3 regions of the Mesorhizobium sp. WSM4848 genome follow, and region 3 is predicted to be linked to each of the others. Evidence: riboswitches for the same ligand, from Rfam matches in the RefSeq annotation. Region 3 holds a riboswitch; each other region holds the start of a gene.

Region 1 (4,748 bases), on a different contig from region 3:
TCCACTATCACACCTGACACCAATATTTTTATGGTTGGAAAAATACCTGCTGACACCTGCATCACCTGCAAACCCTCTGCAGCTGGGCAGCGCGCTCGCGACGCCCCTGCGCCGCCCCCTGCGAACCAACCGACACTTGTGCGCTAAAGGCAAATGGTGCCACAGCCTAAGAGGACCCCTAAATGACACCCGAAGAACTCGAAGAGCTAGAGTGCAAAGCGGCCATCGACGCTTTCCGGTTCACATCGGCCAGGGCTCACGTCGTCAGCCGTTCAGAGTACCGCGCTCTGAAGCGTTGGAGCACCGACGAATACGGTGAGCTCAAACGCCACTCGGCTGCACCCAGCACACCGCCCGCCAAACCCGGCAGGTCGCCCGCGAAGAAGAAAAGATACAAGCCGTGGGGGCGGACGAAAGAGAGGCGCCGCGAATTACCTGTCGCTGACGTCATTAGCCTGGCCAGCTGCAGGAACGCGAGAGCCTGGCAAGGGAATTTCTACGCGTCGGATCTGCTGGACTGGCTGGGGCACCCCGAGCGCGATCGCCTGCTGACCCACTTCGAACGCCGGATGGTCGAAGTCATGCGCGAGCGCGGTCGTGTTTCCAAAAAGCAAGCCCAGGGGTTGGCCGGCATCATATACCGTGTGGTCCGATCGTATGCCGAAACGCCGAGCCCCGCCGCGCGTCGAGCACATCGACCCACCACCACCACCGCCACCGTCACCGCCACCACGACGGCCTTGGCCACCACCACGGGCAGCTTGAGAAAAGGGGGCTGAATATGACCGCGCCAAAGGATGAATTAGAACAGCTATGGGCCGAGGTCCGGGAGATGCTACGACGCCAGGCCCCGCCCAAGACGTCCCCCGATCCTGCAGAAGCTCGTCAGCGAGCCGAGCTCCAGCGTTTATGTGCCGAAGTGGTGGAGCTGCTTGAAAACCGCACCCCGAGGCCTTAGCGAAAGATGGCCAAGCACCCCAAGCCATCGTCACCGCAAGCACAGCAAACTGACCGTTATGTCGGTACGTATATGACAGCCCCTAAAGGCGTTGGCCCTCGCGCGGATCCGCGCGCGCCTACGCGCGCGAGGGGCAAGCCCGTCAACACCACCGGCAAGGGCTGGTTTACCAAGGGAAACCTAGGCCGACCACCGACCTACCCACGCGAAGCTGCGTTGCAGCTTGCGTTGCAGGGCGCTAGCCTCTCGGAGCTCGCCAACGCGCTGGGCTGCACAGACCGTACAGTGAGCCGCTGGCGTCTGGCCTATCCCGAGTTCAAAGACGCGCTTGCTGAAGGAAGGGCGCTCCGCGCGGCGGGTCAGACCGAATGGCAGCTGGCCCTTGCCGCCGACGAGCGGCGAGAGTGCGACCGCCTCACCGCAGCCGAGCACGAAGCAGCTTTGGAGCTTGCGAAGCAGCTCGGCCTCGCCAACCCGATAGACAGGCCCGCTGAGCCGCCTAGTAGCCCCGCCCGCCACCGTTTGCCACTTCCAGCTAGTCCGGAGCCTCCAGACCCTGACGAGCCCCGCAGCCGCCTCTCCGAGCGGCGCGCCGCTCGGGGCCAGCCGCCCGAGCCCGACGAGCTGCAATCGTGGCAGGAAGAGCCCGACGGCGAGGCGCTGCCTCTCGACGACCCGCGTTCCGAATGGTGATGCGGAGAATAACCCCTCAAAGAGCGCCGACTGCAGACCCCGCAACCATAGCCGATCCCCTTTCGGTTGAACCGATCGACAGCACGCCTGCGAGCACGTCAAGCGCCCTGTCCCATACCTCAGCCGTGCCCGCCCGGTGCGCTTGGAATGCTGCGCTCGCCGCCGCCTCCGCGCATGCCGAATAGGGCGTGATCGAACTTGCTCCCTTCAGGAAATCGTCTTGATGATTGGCGAACCACATGGCGGCGCCCGCCGCACGCCCAGCATGGTGGACCGCGAGCGCTGCGGGTGTGAGCGTATCGTCCGTTTCCTTCCTGGCGACCCCACGCCGCACGGTGTCCGCAATGGCTCGCGCGCTCCGCAACGTCTCTGCGTTCTGTAGTACCCGTGCAAATCGTCGATAGCCCTGGGCACGGAGTGCGGCCGGTGCGAAAACGCGGATTGTCTGCCAGGCGAAGTATTCATGCCGCTCCTGCTCGAGGTTTTCGGAAACGGTGCCGATCAGACGCGGCAGATAGGGCAGCAGCTTGTGGCGGACATCGTCCGGCATGTTGTCGTTGATGCTGCGCACGAAAGCACTGACGAGTTCGCAGGTACACCGCGGTTGATCCGTGTGACGGCCACCATCGAGGAAGGCCACCAATTCCATGGCACACATGCCCTCGGCGGGAGAGGAATGTTTGCCAGGAGAGAGGCGGAATTCACTCGCTAGGCTGGTCAGCGTTTTTTCGGTCAGGGTAGTCATGCGGTGCCTCCTCCTTGGCATTTTCGCCGTGCTGCCTCATGGCAGAGGCTGTGCTTGTTACCGTTGCAGTCCGACCGATGACACCAGCCAAAGGCAAGAGTGAAAGTTCGAACAACTGCCGATTTAGCAGAAAAACAATTCCGGGGCTTTAACCAAAAACCGCACAAGTGCGCCCCTATAAGGCGCAAATTTGAACGCGGTCGGACATAGAAAATGTAACAAAACAATCAGTTCTTAACGGCAATGTGATACGCTGTCCAATAATTGTACCATCCGAGGGTTCCAACATGCCCGCAGCTAACGCCCTGGCATCCCAGCCTCAGCCGACAGTTAGGCGGAGCGAGCCTCCGACATCGCCCCTGAGCTTACATAGGCAAACCAAGGCTGTTGCTCTTTTACGTACAAACCAGCGTACATAGTGTCGCGAATTCTGGAGCTAGAACATTCGCGCCCGCGGCCATCGCACATATTAAGCTCCCAAACGGCCGCCCATTCAAAGGTACTTGTAGGGCACCATGCGTGGTGTCGAAACTTGGTGGTGCCTGCTAGTACACCACGGCGGTATATGTCGAGTTGTTCGGCCGCAACACTGCCCAAGACTGGCGCTCGATAGGCGTTCTGGAGTCTTCTTGCCTGCCGGCTCGCCGCACTGCTTGATTAGCATCGCATAGTCGATGTCGGCCCCAAGGGCTTACTCGGCGTGTCACCCAGTCGCCAAGCCTGTTTTGGACGACGCTGATAAGATGACGATTCAGCCGGGGCGCCTAATGTTTGGCCCAAAGCGTATACGTGGCGCATTGCTCAACACGACTTATTGCAAATTATAGGAATTTTAGCCTCTTCTCGCTTGCTACTTAACGGTATCCGTTGTAACATTTTTTTGCATCAAGAACGGCGCTAGTCGCCTGCCAACCTGCTCCTGAAAGGTGGCGAAAGAAGATGCGGCTACGGCAAAAGGAACAACCCAGTGCGCAAAATCCGAGAAATAGATATAGCTGATTTTATCCAACAGCTGGTCAGCACAACTAAGCCATTCGAACGCTTCGAGGCCACGCAAATTGATGAGACCAAAGGTGTGATGATTACTGTGGGCGAGCTAACATTGGTGCTTGATTTCTTAAGGGAGCACGGTGCGCCGCAAAATCTGTCCGATGCTGTTGAGACGTCTATTGATGATGTGGAGCGATGGCTGAGCCCTGAAATCCAAGATGAATTATTTCGTCAAATTCCGAACAACAGTTGCCCCCGTGTTCCTAAGGCATTTTCAAATTTGAAGGTACGTGCGGACCGACAGAGAGCAAGTGCTCGATAAACGCGCGATGCCTAAGGGGCAGCCTAACGCGATTGCCTAATATCCGTGCCGCGCTAGCAAACCTTCAGGCGACTGATCGTGCTTGCGCTGACGTTATAGTTGCGAGCGATCTCACGCACACTATCGCCTGCTCGCTTTCGCCGTAATACCTCTGGCGCCGGGCGGACGTCTGGCACGTAAGGAGGCCACCGGGCTTCAGCACTGACACCGTCGAGCGGTATCCCTCGATTGATGTGAACTGGGTCCGCCGGGCTGGCTGCCTCGTCCCAGGGCGCCATATTTTCGTCAGCTGGCGGATGTCCAGCGAGAACACCCTCCAGGTTAGCATTCAAGCCCTTCCGGGCCGACTGCGACTGACGTACCGCGCTGGCCCTCTGGATGTGGACTACTCCGTCGGACTTGAAAGCGTGCCGCGATCCGCCAAAGTGACAGGGCCTCTCTTCGTGCGCGCCGGGGTTGACGGCCGGCGATGCGGCCGCGGGGTCGGCAAGCTCTACAAGAAAGGAACTTACTTCCTGTGCCGGCACCTGCCACCGTCTGACCTACCGGTGCCAGCAGGAACGCACTTGGGATCGAGCGGCTCGACGGTCGGACAAAGTACGAAAAAGGCTAGGTGGTGCGCTCGGTACCTACACAGCCTTTCCGGAGAAGCCGGCGCGCATGTGGTGGCGAACTTACTTCCGACTGTTTGAGAAGGCGATGGACGCAGCGGCAGAGGCTGAGGCGGCGCTCTTGGACCTATGAGAATATCATCTTGATGAGCTCGCCTGGCCTTGAGGCCGACGCCTAATCATCTTCCGCCAGTAGATCGACCGGCCTGACACCGATCGCCTCCGCGATCTGCCAGAGCGTGATAACCGTCGGGTTTCTCTTCCCCATTTCCAGCCCGCTGACATAGGCGCGATCGACGCCCATCTTCGCCGCTACCTCGTGCTGCGTGAGGCCGGCCGCGATGCGGCAGCGTTTCACGTTCTTCGCAACGAGCTGACGCATGTCCATTTGGCATGCGTGCCGTTTTGTGCACTATAGTGCGACGCACT
Region 2 (4,748 bases), on a different contig from region 3:
TGGCAGGATCACGCCGCCAGCCGGCAAGGCGCCGCCGGTGTCGATCGTCGTGCCGTCGCGCGGCGTCGAGCCGTTTACCGAGGAGACGCTCGATCGCGCCTTCTCCCTCGACTGGCCGCATTATGAGCTCATCTTCTGCGTCGCCCATGCCGACGACCCGGTGGTCGGGCCGATCACCAATGCGATCGCCCGCTTTGCGGCCGTGCCGGCCCGGCTGCTGGTCGGCGACGACCGCATCAGCGGCAACCCGAAACTCAACAATTGCGTGAAGGGCTGGGAGGCCGCGCGCCACCACTGGGTCATCCTTGCCGATTCCAACGTCCTGATGCCGAGGGACTATGTCCAGCATCTGATGACGGCATGGCGGCAGGACACCGGCCTCGTCTGCTCGACGCCGATCGGCTCGCGGCCGGACGGGTTCTGGGCGGAGGTCGAATGCGCTTTCCTCAACACGCTGCAGGCGCGCTGGCAATATACCGGCGAGGCGCTCGGCCTCGGTTTTGCCCAGGGCAAGAGCATGCTGTGGAACAAGCCTTCGCTCGACGCCAATGGCGGCATCCGTGCGCTTGCTGCCGAGATTGCCGAGGATGCCGCTGCGACCAAGCTGGTCAACGGGCTCGGACTGCGCGTCAATCTCGTTGCCGCGCCCTTCGAGCAGCCGCTCGGTTTGCGCACATTTGGCGAAATCTGGTCGCGCCAGGCCCGCTGGGCACGCCTGCGTCGCGTCACCTTCCCACTGTTCTTCGCGCCCGAGATCCTGATCGGAGCGGCGCCGCCGCTGGCGCTTGCGCTGGTTGCGGCAGTAGGCAGCGGCTTCAGCCTGCCGGCTACCGCCATCGCCGTGCTGATCGTCGCCTATCTGCCGGAATGCGCTCTCGCCTCGGCCAAGGGCTGGCACCTGTCGCTGCGCATGATCCCGGCGATGGTTGCGCGGGACGTGATGCTTCCCGCCATCTGGGTGCGCGGCTGGCTCAGCGGTGCCGTCGACTGGCGCGGCAACACGATGACCATCCACACCGGCGCCGTTGCGGAATTGGAAGAGACGCCGTCGGGCGCCTGACCGCGCCTGCTTTGCAGATCAGAGCGCAGCGCTTCGGCGCGTATCCCTATCCAGCGGCTTTCAAGGCCTGCTCGATGTCTTCGAGCAGGTCGTCGGTGTCCTCCAGTCCGACGGACAGCCTGAGCGTGCCTGGCCCGATGCCAAGTTCGGCCCGCGCCTCGTCGCTCAGATTCTTGTGTGTCGTCGTTGCCGGATGGGTGATCAGGCTCTTGGCGTCACCGAGATTGTTGGAGATCAGCACGACATCGAGCGCGTTCTGGAAGGCGAAGGCGGCCTGCTTGCCGCCCTTGACGTCGAGGCAGATCAGCGTTGAGCCGCCCGACATCTGCTTCTTGACGACCGCCGCCTGCGGGTGATCGGCGCGGCCGGGATAGATGACGCGGACAATTTCCGATCGCTCGGCGAGGAAGTCAGCGATCCGGCCGGCACTTTCCGTCTGCTGGCGCACGCGCAGCGGCAGCGTCTCAAGGCCCTTCAGCAGCGTCCAGGCATTGAAGGGCGATAGGCTGGGACCGGTGTGGCGGAAGTAGTCGTGCAAATTCTCGTCGATCCACTTCTTGTCCGACAGGATGATGCCGCCGAGGCAGCGCCCCTGGCCGTCGATGTGCTTGGTCGCCGAATAGACGACGATATGGGCGCCGAGCTGCAACGGCTTCTGCTGCAAGGGCGTGGCAAAGACGTTGTCGACGATCAGCCGCGCGCCGATTGAATCGGCAAGCGAGGCTACGGCTGCGATGTCGACGACCTCCAGGGTTGGATTGGTCGGGCTTTCAAGGAAGAACAACTTGGTGTTGGGCCTGACCGCCTTTTCCCAATTGGCGATTTCGGTGCCGTCGACCAGCGTCGCCTCGATGCCGTATTTCGGCGCCAGCGTCTCGACCACCCAGCGACAGGAGCCAAACAGCGCGCGCGCCGCCACGATGTGGTCGCCGGCCCGGGCACTGCACAGCAACGCCGCTGTCACCGCCGCCATGCCGGATGCGGTGGCGCGGGCATCTTCGGCGCCTTCCAGCGCACACATGCGCTTCTCGAACATGTCGACCGTCGGATTGGCATAGCGCGAATAGATGAAGCCCGGTTCCTCGCCCTTGAAGCGGGCTTCCGCCGCCTGCGCCGTGTCGTAGACATAGCCTTGCGTGAGATACATCGCCTCGGAGGTCTCGCCGAAGCCGGAACGCAGCGTTCCTGCATGCACGAGGGCGGTCTGAGGCTTCCAGTTGCGCGTGTTGCTCGTCATCACCTTGTTCCAAACACAAAAATGGTCCAAACACAAAAAAACCGGCCGCGAAAGTCGCAACCGGTCCATACGGCCTTTCGGCCCGACGGTCCTTTAGCGACTTGTTTAACGTGGCTGCAAGCCGACCGGCCAAATCACCACGGGATAACGATCCTTTAGACCTGCACCGCGCTTGCGTCAATTGCCGGCATGATTAAGAGGTTTGTACCAGCGGGTTCCGCGGCAAGGACCTGCGACAAGACGAGACACGCCCGGCCTTCGAGCGGAGCCAGACTTTGCGGCAGACAGGCATTCTTCCGGATCAGGATATTTCCGCGCTGTACCAGTCGGGCGCGCTGAAGTCAGAGCGCGCGCTCGACTCCGACCAGGTCCAGCCGGCCAGCCTCGACCTCAGGCTTGGCGACAAGGCCTGGCGGGTGCGCGCCTCCTTCCTGCCCGGCCCCAACCACAGGGTTGCTGAAAAACTCGACCGCCTTAAGCTGCACGAAATCAATCTCGCCGATGGTGCGGTATTGGAGACGGGCTGCGTCTATATCGTGCCGCTGCTCGAGAGCCTGGCGCTTCCGGCAAGCATTTCCGCCTCGGCCAACCCGAAGAGCTCGACCGGACGGCTCGACATCTTCACCCGGGTGATGACCGATCGCGGCCACGAGTTCGACAAGATCGCTGCCGGCTACAACGGCGCGCTCTATCTCGAAGTCAGCCCGCGCACCTTTCCGATCGTCGTCCGCGCCGGCTCGCGGCTGTCGCAGATCCGGTTCCGTACCGGCAATGCGCTTTTGTCGGAAAGCGAGCTGCACGAATTGCATCGTGCCGAGACGCTCGTCGCCACCGAGCCGCCGAACATTTCCGGCGGCGGCATCGCACTGTCGATCGACCTCGATGGCGACAAGGACGGGCTGGTCGGCTACCGCGGCAAGCACCACACCGGCCTGGTCGATGTCGATAAGCGCGCCGCGCAGGATGTCGTCGATTTCTGGGAGCCGCTCTATAAGAGCGGTGCCGGCGAACTGGTGCTCGATCCGGACGAATTTTATATCCTCGTCAGCCAGGAAGCGGTGCATGTGCCGCCGCTCTATGCCGCCGAGATGACGCCCTTCGATCCGCTGGTCGGCGAATTCCGCGTCCACTATGCCGGTTTCTTCGATCCTGGTTTCGGCCATTCGGCGTCGGGCGGCACCGGCAGCCGGGCCGTGCTCGAGGTGCGCAGCCACGAAGTGCCGTTCATCCTCGATCACGGCCAGATCGTCGGACGGCTGGTCTACGAGCACATGCTGAAGCGGCCGCAGGCACTCTACGGCACAGATCTCGGCTCGAACTATCAGGCACAGGGCCTGAAACTGTCCAAGCATTTTCGCGCGGCGCGCTAATCGCCCGCTATGATCAGACCATGCTTGCCTGACCTTACCGGGTCGTGCTTGGCTGTCTTAGCCGTCAATACGGTTGGAACAAGGGGAACAAAAAATGCAGATTTCAAGATGGATCGCATCGGCAGCAACAGCCGTCATGCTGGCGATGTCAGCCGGGTCCCTGTCGGCGCAAGCACAGGAAAAATTGAAGATCGCCACTGAAGGCGCCTATCCGCCGTTCAACACCATCACCGCGGATGGCAAGCTCGTCGGCTTCGACATCGACATCACCAATGCGCTTTGCGCTCAGATGAAGGTCGAATGCGAACTTGTCACGCAGGACTGGGACGGCATGATCCCGGCGCTCCAGGCCAAAAAATTCGACGCCATCATCGCGTCCATGAGCATCACCGAGGAGCGCAAGAAACAGGTCTCCTTCACCAACAAATACTATACGACGCCGCTTTCGCTGGTGGCCCTGAAGGACAGCGATATTGCCTCGACCGAACCGGCGGCACTCGCCGGCAAGATAGTCGGCGCGCAGGCTTCGACCACCCAGGCCGACTATGCCCAGGATGTCTATAGCAAGGCAGGCGCCGAGGCGAAGCTCTACCCGACCCAGGAGGAGGCGGTCGCCGACCTGATGAACGGCCGTCTCGATGCCGTCCTTTCAGACAAATTCGTGCTGATGGACTGGATGAAGAAATCGAGCGACGGCTGCTGCAAGATGGTCGGCGACGTCAAGGGCACGGAGACCGAAGCCGGCATCGCCGTGCGCAAGGAAGACAATGCGCTGCGCGAAAAGCTCAACGCCGCGATCGACGCGATCGTCGCCGACGGCACCTACAAGAAGATCCAGGCCAAATATTTCGATTTCGATATTTATTGAGAGGTCGAGCTGCCAATCTCCCCCCTCGTGGGGGAGATGCCCGGCAGGGCAGAGGGGGGCGCGAAGGATCACCAACTTGGCAGGCACCTTGCGGCAACCTGCGGCAACCTGAGGCATAATTATTCGTTTTGAGACGCTGGCGGGACAGCGCCCCCCTCTGGCCTGCCGGCCATCTCCCCCACAAGGGGGGAGATCACGCCGTCAATGACCGTT
Region 3 (4,748 bases):
CCAAGCTTTTGGATGGAGCCGCCTTCGACGCGACGCGCAGCGTCATCGACATTTCAGGCGATGGCCCCAACAATATCGGGATTCCGGTCACCACGACACGCGACGCCGCCGTGGCAAGAGGCATCGTCATCAATGGCCTGCCGATCCTGATCAGCCCGTCGCCCAGCTACAGCCATCTCGACCAATACTATGCCGAGTGCGTCACAGGCGGGCCAGGCTCCTTCGTGCTGCCGGTCTATGCCGCTTCGGAATTCGTGACCGCCATACGCCGCAAGCTGGTCCTCGAGGTCAGCGGTGTTGCCGATCCCAATGCCGGTCCCAATGCCGATTCCGGATCCGTCCCGGTCGATACGGCAGCACCGGTCGACTGTTTGCAAGGCGAGCGCGGTCGGCGGTTTTTCTCGGATCCGTATTTCCCGGAACTTGATCGCTAAACCTTGATGAATGGCGATCAGTCCTGGATGGTCTCCGGACTGAGGCAGGCGAGCGCCATATTGGCCGAAGAAGCGACGGCCGTTATCGCCTCAACAAAAACACCGCCTGCTGGCCAAAGAAATTCCAGAACCACCATGGCATCGAGAGGCCGATTTTCTGGCCATTGGCGTCGAGCGCGGTTGCCTTTTCCACCGTTGCGCCAAGCTCCTCGCAGAGATTGACGAAGTCGCGGATGGTGCAGAAATGGATGTTGGGCGTGTCGTACCAGGAATAGGGCAGGTCCTTGGTCACCGGCATCCGCCCTTCGACGAACAGCGAAAGACGCACCCGCCAATGGCCGAAATTGGGGAACGAGACGATGGCGTGCTTGCCGATCCTGAGCAATTCGTCGAGCACCAGCTTCGGGTTGCGGGTCGCCTGCAAGGTCTGCGACAGGACGACGAAATCAAAACCCTTGTCGGGATAGAATTTGAGGTCCTTGTCGGCGTCGCCCTGGATGACGGACAGGCCGCGCGCCACGCATTCGTTGACGCCGCGCTGCGACAGCTCCATCCCGCGGCCATCGACCTGCTTCGTCGCCTGCAGCAATTCGAGCAGCAGACCATCGCCGGAGCCGACGTCCAGCACCCGCGACTGCGGCGGGATGAGATCGGCGACGACTTCGAGGTCGACGCGCTGGGCGTGGTTGACACTCATGATCTTGGCTTTTGATTGGCGCATGATGCCAGTCCGGAAAGCCTGCAATCTTTCGGGGTCATGCGCTGAGCCCCCTGGCGCGGGCCGCCGAGGCGATGAAGCCGTTGATGGCGGCGAACAACTCCGGTTCGTCGAGCAGGAAGGCGTCGTGGCCGCGATCGGTCTCGATCTCGACGAAGGACACCGAGGCGCCGGCGGCGTTCAGCGCATGAACGACCGAGCGGCTCTCCTCGGTCGGGAACAGCCAGTCGCTGGTGAATGAGACCAGGCAGAAACGGGTCTTGGTGCTGGCAAAGGCGTCGGCGAGCCGGCCGCCATGGTCGGCGGCGAGGTCGAAATAGTCCATCGCCCTGGTCATGTAGAGATAGGAGTTGGCGTCGAAGCGGTCGACGAAGGTCATGCCCTGATGGCGCAGATAGCTCTCGATCTGGAAGTCTGCGTCGAAACCGAAGGTGAGCGCTTCACGGTCCTGCAGGTTGCGGCCAAATTTCCGGTGCAGGGCCGCCTCCGACAGATAGGTGATGTGAGCGGCCATGCGCGCCACGGCCAGTCCCTTTTCCGGGCGCTTGCCCTGCTCGAAATATTTGCCGCCATGCCAGTCGGGATCGGCCATCACCGCTTGCCGGCCGACCTCATGGAAGGCGATGTTCTGCGAGGAATGGCGCGCGCCGGTGGCGATCGGCAGCGCCGAGAAAACGCGCTCCGGATAGCTCGACGCCCATTGCAGCACCTGCATGCCGCCCATCGAGCCGCCGAGCACCGAGAACAGCTTTTCGATGCCGAAATGGTCGACCAGCATCAGCTGCGCCCGCACCATGTCGCGGATGGTGATGATCGGCAGGTCGAGCCCGTAGGGCTTGCCGGTGGCGGGATTGGTAGAGGCGGGGCCGGTCGAGCCGAGGCAGCCGCCGATGACGTTCGAGCAGATGACGAAGAAGCGGCTGGTGTCGATAATCTTGCCGGGGCCGATCAGCACTTCCCACCAGCCCGGCTTGCCGGTCACCGGATTGGTGCTGGCGACATGCTGGTCGCCGGTCAGCGCATGGCAGACAAGGATGGCGTTGGAGCGGGCGTCGTTGAGCGTGCCGTATGTCTTGTAGGCGATCTGGAACGGCGACAGCAGTGTGCCGGCATCGAGCTTGAGCGGCTTGTCGGCGCCGAAACGCAACACCGGGCTCGACGGCTCGACGGCCTCGTTGTTGGTTCTTTTCGTGTGCAGCGCGACCATCGCATCCTCTTACATCAACCCATCGCGTTTTCCGAAAGTCGATTGCGATTTTCGGATCGATGCGACTGTCCGGCCGGCTGCGGACAACTAAAAACCGGCATTGCCTTCGCAAAGCCGGTTACTGGATGCAAACGGCCCTTTAGCGAGTTGTTTAACGTGGCTGCAAGCCGACCGGCCAAATCACCACGGGATTTCGCCTTTCTTTAGGACCGGCGCGCCGCGGCGTCAACGGCCAGTCACGCACGATCATTGCCGCCTCTCGACATTCCGGGCCACGGCTTGTATTTCCGCGGCGGCTTCCAGTGTGGCGGATTCGAAATTCGCATCGCGTTGGAGCAGCGGAAGCGTTCTCGACGGATTTTTGCAATATGAACCAGGCATCGGATCAGGCACGTCCAACGCCCCGCGCGGGGATCATGGACATCGAAGCCTATGTGCCGGGCAAAAGCACGGCGCCAGCCGGCGTTGCCAAGGTCCACAAACTGTCGTCGAACGAGAACCCGCTCGGCCCCTCGCCGAAGGCGATAGAAGCCGCGCGCGACGTCGCGGCCAAGCTCGACATCTATCCCGACGGCACCGCAAGGCGCCTGCGGGAGGCAATCGCCGAGGTGCATGGCCTCAACCCGGCGAACATCGTCTGTTCCAATGGTTCCGACGAGATTCTTGGCCTGCTTGCGCAGACCTATCTCGCGCCCGGCGACGAGGCTGTGATCACCGAGCACGGCTTCATGGTCTATAAGATCTACATCCAGTCGGCAGGTGCTGTCCCGGTCTCGGTCAAGGAAACCAATGAACGCGCCGACGTCGATGCGATCCTCGCTGCGGTGACGCCGCGTACCAGGATCATCTTCCTCGCCAATCCCAACAACCCGACCGGCACCTATTTGCCGTTCCAGGAGGTGCGCCGCCTGCATGCCGGCCTGCCTCGAAACGTGCTTCTGGTGCTGGATGCAGCCTATGCCGAATATGTCCGCCGCAACGACTATGAAGCCGGCGTCGAACTGGTGGCTGGTGCGGAAAACGTGGTCATGACCCGCACCTTCTCCAAGCTTGGCCTCGGTGGCGCGCGGATCGGCTGGATGTACGCACCGATGCATGTCATCGACGCGATCAACCGCGTGCGGGGTCCCTTCAACGTCAACGCGACGGCGATCGAGGCCGGCATTGCCGCGATCCGCGACCGCGCCCATGTCGAGCGCAGCGTGGCGCATAACGAGACCTGGCTGACCTGGGTGAGTGAGGAGTTGACCAGGCTCGGACTGCGGGTGACGCCGAGCGTCGGCAATTTCGTCCTCATCCACTTTCCCGAGGACCAAAAGCGTTCGGCGGCGGCTGCGGACGATTACCTCTGCGCGCGCGGCTACATATTGCGGCGCGTTTCCGGTTACGGCTTCCCGAATGCGCTGCGCATGAGCATCGGCACCGAAGAGGCCAATCGCGGCGTTGTCGCCGCCCTCGCGACATTTCTGAAAAGCTAGAACACCATGACATCACCGATGTTCGAAAAGATCGCGCTGGTCGGCATCGGCCTGATCGGCTCGTCGCTGGCCCGCGTCATCCATCGCGACGGCCTCGCCGGTCACGTCGCCATCGCGACGCGCAGCGAAACGACACTGGCGCGGGCGCGCGAACTCGGCCTCGGCTCCTCTTACACGACTGACGCGAAACAGGCGGTCGGCGATGCCGACCTGGTCATCGTTTCGGTGCCGGTCGGCTCTTCGGGCGAGGTCGCCGAGGAAATCGCACCGGCGCTGAAGCAGGGCGCCATCCTCACCGATGTCGGCTCGACCAAGGCGTCGGTCATTGCGCAGATGCAGCCGCATGTGCCTGCCGGCGTGCATTTCATTCCCGGCCATCCGCTGGCCGGCACTGAAAAATCGGGTCCGGACGCCGGCTTTGCCGAATTGTTCGAAAACCGCTGGTGCATCTTCACGCCGCTACCCGGCACCGATCCCGAGGCGCTGGCAAGGCTCTCGGAATTCTGGCGCCGCTGCGGCTCCAACATCGACACGATGGATCCCCAGCATCACGACATGACGCTGGCCATCGTCTCGCACCTGCCGCACATCATCGCCTATAACATCGTCGGCACCGCCGACGATCTGGAGTCGGTGACCAAGTCCGAGGTCATCAAATATTCGGCCTCTGGCTTTCGCGACTTCACGCGCCTTGCCGCTTCCGACCCGACGATGTGGCGGGATGTCTGCCTGCACAACAAGGATGCCATCCTCGAAATGCTGGCGCGGTTCTCGGAGGATCTGGCCTCGCTGCAGCGGGCGATCCGCTGGGGCGACGGCGAAAAGCTGTTCGACCTGTTCACCCGCACCCGCGCCGTGCGCCGCTCGATCATCGAGGCTGGCCAGGACATCGACGTGCCGGACTTTGGCCG

What was found. A riboswitch is a leader RNA that binds a small molecule or an ion and turns the genes downstream of it on or off. The one in region 3 is predicted to bind S-adenosylmethionine.
Region 1: it holds a riboswitch for S-adenosylmethionine, as region 3 does, so the genes downstream of both, AC0L16_RS09645 (hypothetical protein) here and metX (homoserine O-acetyltransferase MetX) in region 3, are expected to answer to the same signal.
Region 2: it holds a riboswitch for S-adenosylmethionine, as region 3 does, so the genes downstream of both, AC0L16_RS16355 (O-succinylhomoserine sulfhydrylase) here and metX (homoserine O-acetyltransferase MetX) in region 3, are expected to answer to the same signal.

What each region holds. Positions count from the first base shown of each region.
Region 1 covers NZ_JBVVPX010000007.1:99,269-104,016, forward strand. The annotation lists gene AC0L16_RS09630 (hypothetical protein) at 183-779, shown strand; gene AC0L16_RS09635 (helix-turn-helix domain-containing protein) at 1,031-1,651, shown strand; gene AC0L16_RS09640 (hypothetical protein) at 1,668-2,396, opposite strand; SAM-I-IV-variant riboswitch at 3,274-3,364, shown strand; gene AC0L16_RS09645 (hypothetical protein) at 3,364-3,708, shown strand; gene AC0L16_RS09650 (helix-turn-helix domain-containing protein) at 4,495-4,707, opposite strand.
Region 2 covers NZ_JBVVPX010000016.1:7,902-12,649, reverse strand. The annotation lists gene AC0L16_RS16360 (ceramide glucosyltransferase) at 1-1,060, shown strand, start outside; gene AC0L16_RS16355 (O-succinylhomoserine sulfhydrylase) at 1,107-2,297, opposite strand; SAM riboswitch at 2,371-2,448, opposite strand; gene AC0L16_RS16350 (2'-deoxycytidine 5'-triphosphate deaminase) at 2,573-3,667, shown strand; gene AC0L16_RS16345 (ABC transporter substrate-binding protein) at 3,762-4,535, shown strand; gene araD1 (AraD1 family protein) at 4,748-4,748, opposite strand, start outside.
Region 3 covers NZ_JBVVPX010000015.1:98,439-103,186, reverse strand. The annotation lists gene AC0L16_RS16105 (DUF1194 domain-containing protein) at 1-434, shown strand, start outside; gene metW (methionine biosynthesis protein MetW) at 517-1,131, opposite strand; gene metX (homoserine O-acetyltransferase MetX) at 1,190-2,359, opposite strand; SAM riboswitch at 2,479-2,556, opposite strand; gene hisC (histidinol-phosphate transaminase) at 2,728-3,837, shown strand; gene AC0L16_RS16085 (prephenate/arogenate dehydrogenase family protein) at 3,844-4,748, shown strand, end outside.